One region of the Actinoplanes sp. CA-252034 genome, then DNA from elsewhere that is predicted to be linked to it. Evidence: riboswitches for the same ligand, from Rfam matches in the RefSeq annotation. Region 1 holds a riboswitch; each other region holds the start of a gene.
What was found. A riboswitch is a leader RNA that binds a small molecule or an ion and turns the genes downstream of it on or off. The one in region 1 is predicted to bind ZMP and ZTP.
Positions count from the first base shown of each region.

Region 2: another riboswitch for ZMP and ZTP. It lies ahead of ACQPZW_RS25200 (metallophosphoesterase family protein); the one in region 1 lies ahead of ACQPZW_RS42250 (bifunctional 5,10-methylenetetrahydrofolate dehydrogenase/5,10-methenyltetrahydrofolate cyclohydrolase).
Region 3: another riboswitch for ZMP and ZTP. It lies ahead of ACQPZW_RS02310 (glycine hydroxymethyltransferase); the one in region 1 lies ahead of ACQPZW_RS42250 (bifunctional 5,10-methylenetetrahydrofolate dehydrogenase/5,10-methenyltetrahydrofolate cyclohydrolase).

Region 1 covers NZ_CP191846.1:9,368,490-9,370,742, forward strand. Annotated here, with positions in the region: gene dxs (1-deoxy-D-xylulose-5-phosphate synthase) at 1-1,054, opposite strand, end outside; ZMP/ZTP riboswitch at 1,227-1,309, shown strand; gene ACQPZW_RS42250 (bifunctional 5,10-methylenetetrahydrofolate dehydrogenase/5,10-methenyltetrahydrofolate cyclohydrolase) at 1,323-2,183, shown strand; gene ACQPZW_RS42255 (class I SAM-dependent RNA methyltransferase) at 2,209-2,253, opposite strand, start outside.
Region 2 covers NZ_CP191846.1:5,478,311-5,480,563, reverse strand. Annotated here, with positions in the region: gene ACQPZW_RS25200 (metallophosphoesterase family protein) at 122-988, opposite strand; ZMP/ZTP riboswitch at 1,012-1,087, opposite strand; gene ACQPZW_RS25195 (NUDIX domain-containing protein) at 1,188-1,712, opposite strand; gene ACQPZW_RS25190 (hypothetical protein) at 1,724-2,253, shown strand, end outside.
Region 3 covers NZ_CP191846.1:493,627-495,879, forward strand. Annotated here, with positions in the region: rRNA gene rrf (5S ribosomal RNA) at 1-55, shown strand, start outside; gene ACQPZW_RS02305 (hypothetical protein) at 190-606, opposite strand; ZMP/ZTP riboswitch at 809-898, shown strand; gene ACQPZW_RS02310 (glycine hydroxymethyltransferase) at 919-2,253, shown strand, end outside.

The DNA of each region.
Region 1 (2,253 bases):
TCTTGGCCAGCTCGGCGATGCCGGTCGGCTCGGCCATCGCGGCCGTGATGCCCACCACGTCCAGCCGCTCGTCGGCGATCCGGACCAGCTCGTCGGCGAAGACCGCGGTCCACTTCAGCGACGGCTTGGCGGTCAGCGCGCCGGTCTGCGGGTCGAACGCGCCCGGGCCGTGCAGGCAGTCCGCCTCGTCCTGCTCGGCGGGGCGGTAACCGTAGCCCTTGCGGGTCACCGCGTGGACGATGACCGGCGCGTTGAAGCCCTTGGCCCGCCGCAGCGCCGACTCCATGGCCTGATGGTCGTGGCCGTCGACCGGCCCGATGTATTTCAGGCCCAGGTCCTCGAACATCGGCTGGGGGCTGACGGCGTCCTTGATGCCCTTCTTGACAGCGTGCAGCACCTCGAAGACCGGCTTGCCCACCACCGGCGTCTGGCCCAGCGCGTCCTTGACCAGGTCGAGCACCTTCTCGTAGCCCGGGTTGAGACGCAGCGTGGACAGGTGGTCGGCGAGACCGCCGATGGTCGGCGCGTAGGAGCGGCCGTTGTCGTTGACCACGATGACCAGACGGTTCCTCGTGGCGGCGATGTTGTTGAGCGCCTCCCAGCACATGCCACCGGTCAGCGCGCCGTCACCGACCACCGCGACCACGTGCCGGTCCTCGCCGCGCAGCGCGAACGCCTTGGCCAGACCGTCGGCGTAGGACAGCGCCGTGGAGGCGTGCGAGTTCTCGATCAGGTCGTGGTCGCTCTCGGCCCGGCTGGGGTAACCGGTGAGGCCGCCCCGCTGGCGCAGCAGGTCGAAGCCGTCCTGCCGGCCGGTCACGATCTTGTGGACATACGACTGGTGACCGGTGTCGAAGAGGATCTTGTCGCGTGGGGAGTCGAAGACCCGGTGCAGCGCCAGGGTCATCTCGACCACACCGAGGTTGGGCCCGAGGTGTCCCCCGGTCCGCGACACCTTGGCGACGAGGAAGTCTCGGATCTCGGCCGCGAGCAGGGGCAGCTGCTCCGCGGTCAGTCGCTTCAGATCACCCGGATTGGTGATGCTGGGCAGCAGGCCGGCCGGGGTCGAGGGGAGTCGCTCATGAGGTTGGAGTCTATCCCCGCCGGGCCAGGACGCGACTTGAGCGAACGGACCGTCACCATTCCTCCACACAATCGCGGCCTCCCCCGACCGGCGTACAGCCGCACCCCGGGTGGGCGATGGAGGGAGCCGTCCGGCATCCTGGGAGGCACGCAGCGACTGGCGGCACAGGGATGGTCGAACCATCGGGGAGCTCGTCACGAGGAGTCGACCGCCTGGGCTCCCGGCTGAGGAGTCACACATGTCCACTGCTCGTCTCCTGCCCGGTGCGCCCGTCGCCGAGGCCGTCCTCGACGACGTCAAGGCCCGGGTCGCCAAGCTCAAGGACCGCGGCATCCGGCCCAGCCTCGCCACCATCCTGGTCGGCGACGACGACGCCTCCGCGGGCTACATCCGGATCAAGCAGAAGCAGGCCGCCGAGCTGGGCTTCGAGTCCCCGCACGAGCACCTCGGCGGTGACGTCACCCAGGCCGACCTGCTGAAGGTCATCGCGAGCTACAACGACGACGAAGACGTGCACGGCGTCCTCATCCAGTACCCGATCCCGGCGCATCTCGACTACGACGCCGCGCTGCAGACCCTCGATCCCGACAAGGACGTCGACGGCATGCACCCGCTCAACATGGGCCGCCTCGCCGTCGGCCTGCCCGGTCCGCTGCCGTGCACCCCGGCCGGCATCGAGGCGCTGCTCGCCTTCCACGGCATCGAGGTCTCCGGCCGCGAGGTCGTCATCCTCGGCCGCGGCGCCACCCTCGGCCGCCCGCTCGCCATGCTGCTGGCCCAGAAACGGCCCACCGCCAACGCCGCGGTCACGGTCGTGCACACCGGCGTCAAGGACTGGCCACGGTACGCGCAGCGCGCCGACATCCTGATCGCCGCGGTCGGCGTCCCCGGCATCGTCAAGCCCGAACACGTCAAGCCGGGCGCGGTCGTGATCGGCGCCGGCGTCCGCTACGAGGGCCGCCGGCTGCTCCCCGACGTCGAGGAGACCTGTGCCGAGGTGGCCGGCGCCATCACCCCGCGGGTCGGCGGCGTGGGCCCGACGACGGTCGCGATGCTCTTCCGCAATGCGGTGGCGGCCGCCGAGAGAGCCAACCCCTGAGCGGGTACGCCGTCGTCGGGGCGGGTCAGGCCGGGACCAGGTGGGCGACGCACTCGATGTGCTGGGTCAT
Region 2 (2,253 bases), 3.9 Mb from region 1:
GCGGCCGCCCCCGGTGCCGGAACCGGGCGCGACCACCGCCCCTACCGCCCCGGCGGCGACTTTGGCATGTCTACCGCCCCGGCGGGTGAGCTGAGCACACACCCGGACGCCGCGAGGGCCGCTACTCCTCGGCGGCCGTGTCCGCGCCGGACGTCGAGTCCACCAGATACACCTGCTCGCCGGCTCGGGGATCACGGGCCTGCAGGACGTGGAACATCGGCGAGAACGGGCCACCCAGGTCCACGACCGTCGCGCCCGCGCCGAGCACCCCACGTACCAGATGCGACGGCGCGGTCAGATCGATCCGGGTGACCACGCCCGGGGTCACCCACACCGGGATCCCGCTCAGGAACCCCGACACCTGGGAGTGGTAGTGACCGCACAGCACCGCCAGCACATCACTGCCGGCCAGCACCTCGGCGAGCCGTCCGGCGTCACGCAGGTTGACGTTCGCCATCGACGGCGACGTGCCGATCGCGATCGGCGGATGATGCAGCGCCACCACCGAACCGGCCGCCGCCGGCCGCGACAGCAGCCCATCCAGCCAGGTCAGCTGCTCGTCGCTGACGATCCCGTGCACCGAGCCGGGCACCAGACTGTCCAGCGTGATGATCCGCAGTCCGCCGACCTCGCTGACCGCCGCCCGGTCCGGTCCGCCCTCCCCGAGATCCACACCGTCCGGCCCGAGATGCGCGCTCCCGAACACCTTCGCGAACGGCTCCCGGGCATCGTGATTGCCGGTGGTGTAGACGTGCGGGACACCACGCTCCCGGGCGAACGCCCCCACCCGCTGCAGCACGGCCGCACAGCCCTCGGCCGACCCGTCGTCGGCGATGTCCCCGGTGACCAGGACGACGTCGATGTCCGGCACGAACCGCGCGTCGTACAGGATCCGGTCCAGCGCCCCGGCCGCGTCGACCCCGTCCTCGTCGTAGCCGGACCCGGTCAGATGCGGGTCGGACAGGTGCAGAACTCGATGGGTGGACACGGGCAGCTCCTCATCCGGTGATGGATGAGCACCCAGGCGGTCGATGCCCCGACGTCACTCCCCGGTGGTGACCCACCCGCGCCAGTCGTGTCGGGCCAGGCTATGGCGACCACGGCCGCCGGGGCAAGCCGTCATCCCCGGACCACCGTCCAAGGATCGCCGACGATGCGGGCGGTGTCGGCCCGCCGCTCTGCCTTGTTCACGCGCCGAGACGGTACAGGGTGAGGGCGGCCAGTGAGGGGGCGTCGACGATCGCTCCGGACCGGATCATGGTGGTGATCTCGTCGTCGGTGACCGCGCGGTGGATCATGTCCTGCTCCGTCGCCTCACGATCGGGTTCGCCCTCGGTGAGGCCGCCGGCCAGGTAGACGTCGAAGCCCTGCGTGCAGTAGCCGTACGCCTCGTAGAGATGACCGAGATGGATCATCGAGGAGGCGCGCAACCCGGTCTCCTCGGCGAGCTCCTGCCGGGCCAGATCGGTCTGATCACCGGACGCGCCGGCGCCCCAACCGCCCTGCGGGAACTCCCAGGCTCGCCGCCCGACCGGGTACCGGAACTGCTCCACCATCCAGAACCCGTCCCGCCAGCGGGGCAGGACCAGCGCGAAGTCGGGTTTCTCCACCACACCGTAGATGCCGGGAGTGCCGTCCGGGCGGCGGATCTCGTCCTCCCGTACCGTCATCCACGGGTTTTGATAGACGACGCGGCTGCTCACCTGCTCCATGGAAGGCTCCGATGCTGTTGACGGTCTCCGGGTCGAGCTGTTCCGGCAAGACGACCACGGTCCGTGCGTGCGGCCCGGTCGACGGCCTGGTGTGGCACGACTTCGACGAGATCGGCGTGCCGTCCGGCGCGGACGTCGTCTGGCGGCAGCGCAGCCTGGAGACGTGGATCCGGCGGGCGTTGCGCTACCAGGCCGACGGTCTGGACATGCTGCTCACCGGCCAATCGCCGCTCGGCGAGGTGGTGGCCGCTCCGTCGGCGGCGCAGCTGAACGGCATCGCGGCGTGCCTGGTCGACGTCGACGACGAGGTGCGACGGCAGCGCCTCACTCAGCGTGACCCGGGTAAGTGGGACGCCGGCGCTGTCGACGCGTTCATCGGCTGGGCGCGGTGGCAGCGGGCGCACGCCGCCGACCGGTGGCACCTCCCGGAGGCGATCACCGCCGGCGGCTGGGAGCGGATGCGCTGGGACCGCTGGACCGACCTGCCGGGCTGGGCGGTAACGGTGATCGACACGACCGGCCGGCCGGTCGAGGAGTCCGC
Region 3 (2,253 bases), 2.0 Mb from region 1:
CAGCGCCGATGGTACTGCACTCGGGAGGGTGTGGGAGAGTAGGACGCCGCCGGACTCAACGTATGGAAAGGCCCACCCGGGTAACGGGTGGGCCTTTCTGCTTTCCCGGGGTTCGTCGGCTCGTGAAGTCGACCCGTGAAACGGCCGGCCCGCACCGTGATCGGTGCGGGCCGGCCGGAGTCGTGAGGATCAGCCGCCCTCGCCGCTCGAGCACTTGACGGTGACGGGAATCGACGTCGTGTAGTAGCTCGTCGAGACGAGGATCGTCGCCACACCGATGCGTCCACCCGCGGGGACCCCGATGTTGTGCAGATCGATGGTGCCCGCGCCGGCGCTGGTGGTCGTCACCTTGGCCGCCGTCTGCATGAAGCCGGTGCCCCACAGCGTGTACTGCGTCGAGGCGGTCCCCTTGGCGATGGTGACCCGGACGTGGGCGCCGAAGTCGTCGCAGTAGTTGCCGTTGTACTGCACGGCCGTGATGGTGCCGATCGGCGTGACGGCACTCTCGGCCTCAGCGGTCTGCGTCCAGCCGACGGTCACGGCCGAGGCCGCACCCAGGACGGCCAGACCGGTGGCGACGCGCTTCTTGACCGACCGATTCGGCACAGTCGTGTCCTGCGTAATGCGCTTGAACACTGATTTTCCCCGTTCTTGCTCTTACCGACGTCGATCTACGACGGCAGCCGACGATATCAACAAATGTCGCTTTGGCGGTGCCCCGGTGACTGGTGTGACGAAGTCTCCCGTCGATGTCCGGCCGTCGGGTCGGCTCACCCGCATGAGCAGGCTGCTCGGGGGCGGTATGCTTCCGGAGGGCCGTGACTGGCGCGTTCGGATGGCTGACCATCGGGGAGCGGCTCCGTCGAGATGACGTATGCCGTGCGCCTGGGCCTCTTCGCTTCGTGATAGGGAGGTCCCATGCCTGAGTTGAACGCCGAGTCCGTCGCTTTCCGATCCGCCCTCGATGTGGTGCGTTCGGTGGAGCCCCGCATCGCCGACGCGATCGCGCAGGAGCTCACCGACCAGCGTGAGTCGCTGAAGCTGATCGCGAGCGAGAACTATGCTTCCCCGGCGGTCCTGCTCGCCATGGGTAACTGGCTCTCCGACAAGTATGCGGAGGGCACGATCGGCCGGCGGTTCTACGCCGGCTGCCAGAACGTCGACATCGTCGAGTCGGTGGCGGTCGAGCACGCCAAGGCTCTGTTCGGGGCGCCTTACGCGTATGTCCAGCCGCACTCCGGCATCGACGCCAACCTCGTCGCCTACTGGGCCATCCTCGCCGACCGGGTCGAGGTGCCCTACCTGAAGAAGTTCGAGAAGCGGCAGATCAACGACCTGACCGATGCCGAGTGGGCCGAGTTGCGGCAGGCGTTCGGCAACCAGCGGCTGCTCGGCATGTCGCTGGACGCGGGTGGTCACCTGACCCACGGCTTCCGCCCGAACATCTCCGGCAAGATGTTCGACCAGCGCAGCTACGGGGTGGACCCGGCGACCGGTCAGATCGACTACGCGGCCCTGCGGGAGAGCGCCAAGGAGTTCAAGCCCGCTGTGATCGTGGGCGGCTACTCGGCGTACCCCCGGAAGGTGAACTTCGCGAAGATGCGCGAGATCGCCGACGAGGTGGGCGCGACCTTCATGGTCGACATGGCGCACTTCGCCGGTCTGGTCGCGGGTGGGGTGTTCACCGGCGACTTCAACCCGATCCCGCACGCGCACATCGTCACCACCACCACTCACAAGAGCCTGCGTGGCCCGCGTGGTGGTGCCGTCCTCTGCCAGCCGGAGCTCGCGTCGCAGGTCGACCGGGGCTGCCCGATGGTGCTCGGTGGTCCGCTGCCGCACGTGATGGCGGCCAAGGCGATCGCGTTCGCCGAGGCCCGCCGGCCGGAGTTCTCGACCTACGCCCAGCAGATCGTCACCAACAGCCAGGCGCTGGCCGAGGGTCTGCTGAAGCGGGGCGTGCAGCTCGTCTCCGGGGGCACCGACAACCACCTGGTGCTGCTCGACGTCCACCCGTTCGGCATCACCGGGCGGCAGGCCGAGCAGGCCCTGCTCGACAGCGGCATCGTGACGAACCGTAACGCGATCCCGAACGACCCGAACGGCGCCTGGTACACCTCCGGCATCCGCGTCGGCACCCCGGCTCTGACCAGCCGCGGTCTGGGCGTCGCCGAGATGGACCAGATCGCCGACCTGATCCACACGGTGCTCGCCGCCACCAGCCCGGCCGAGGGCTCGAAGGCGAAGTTCGAC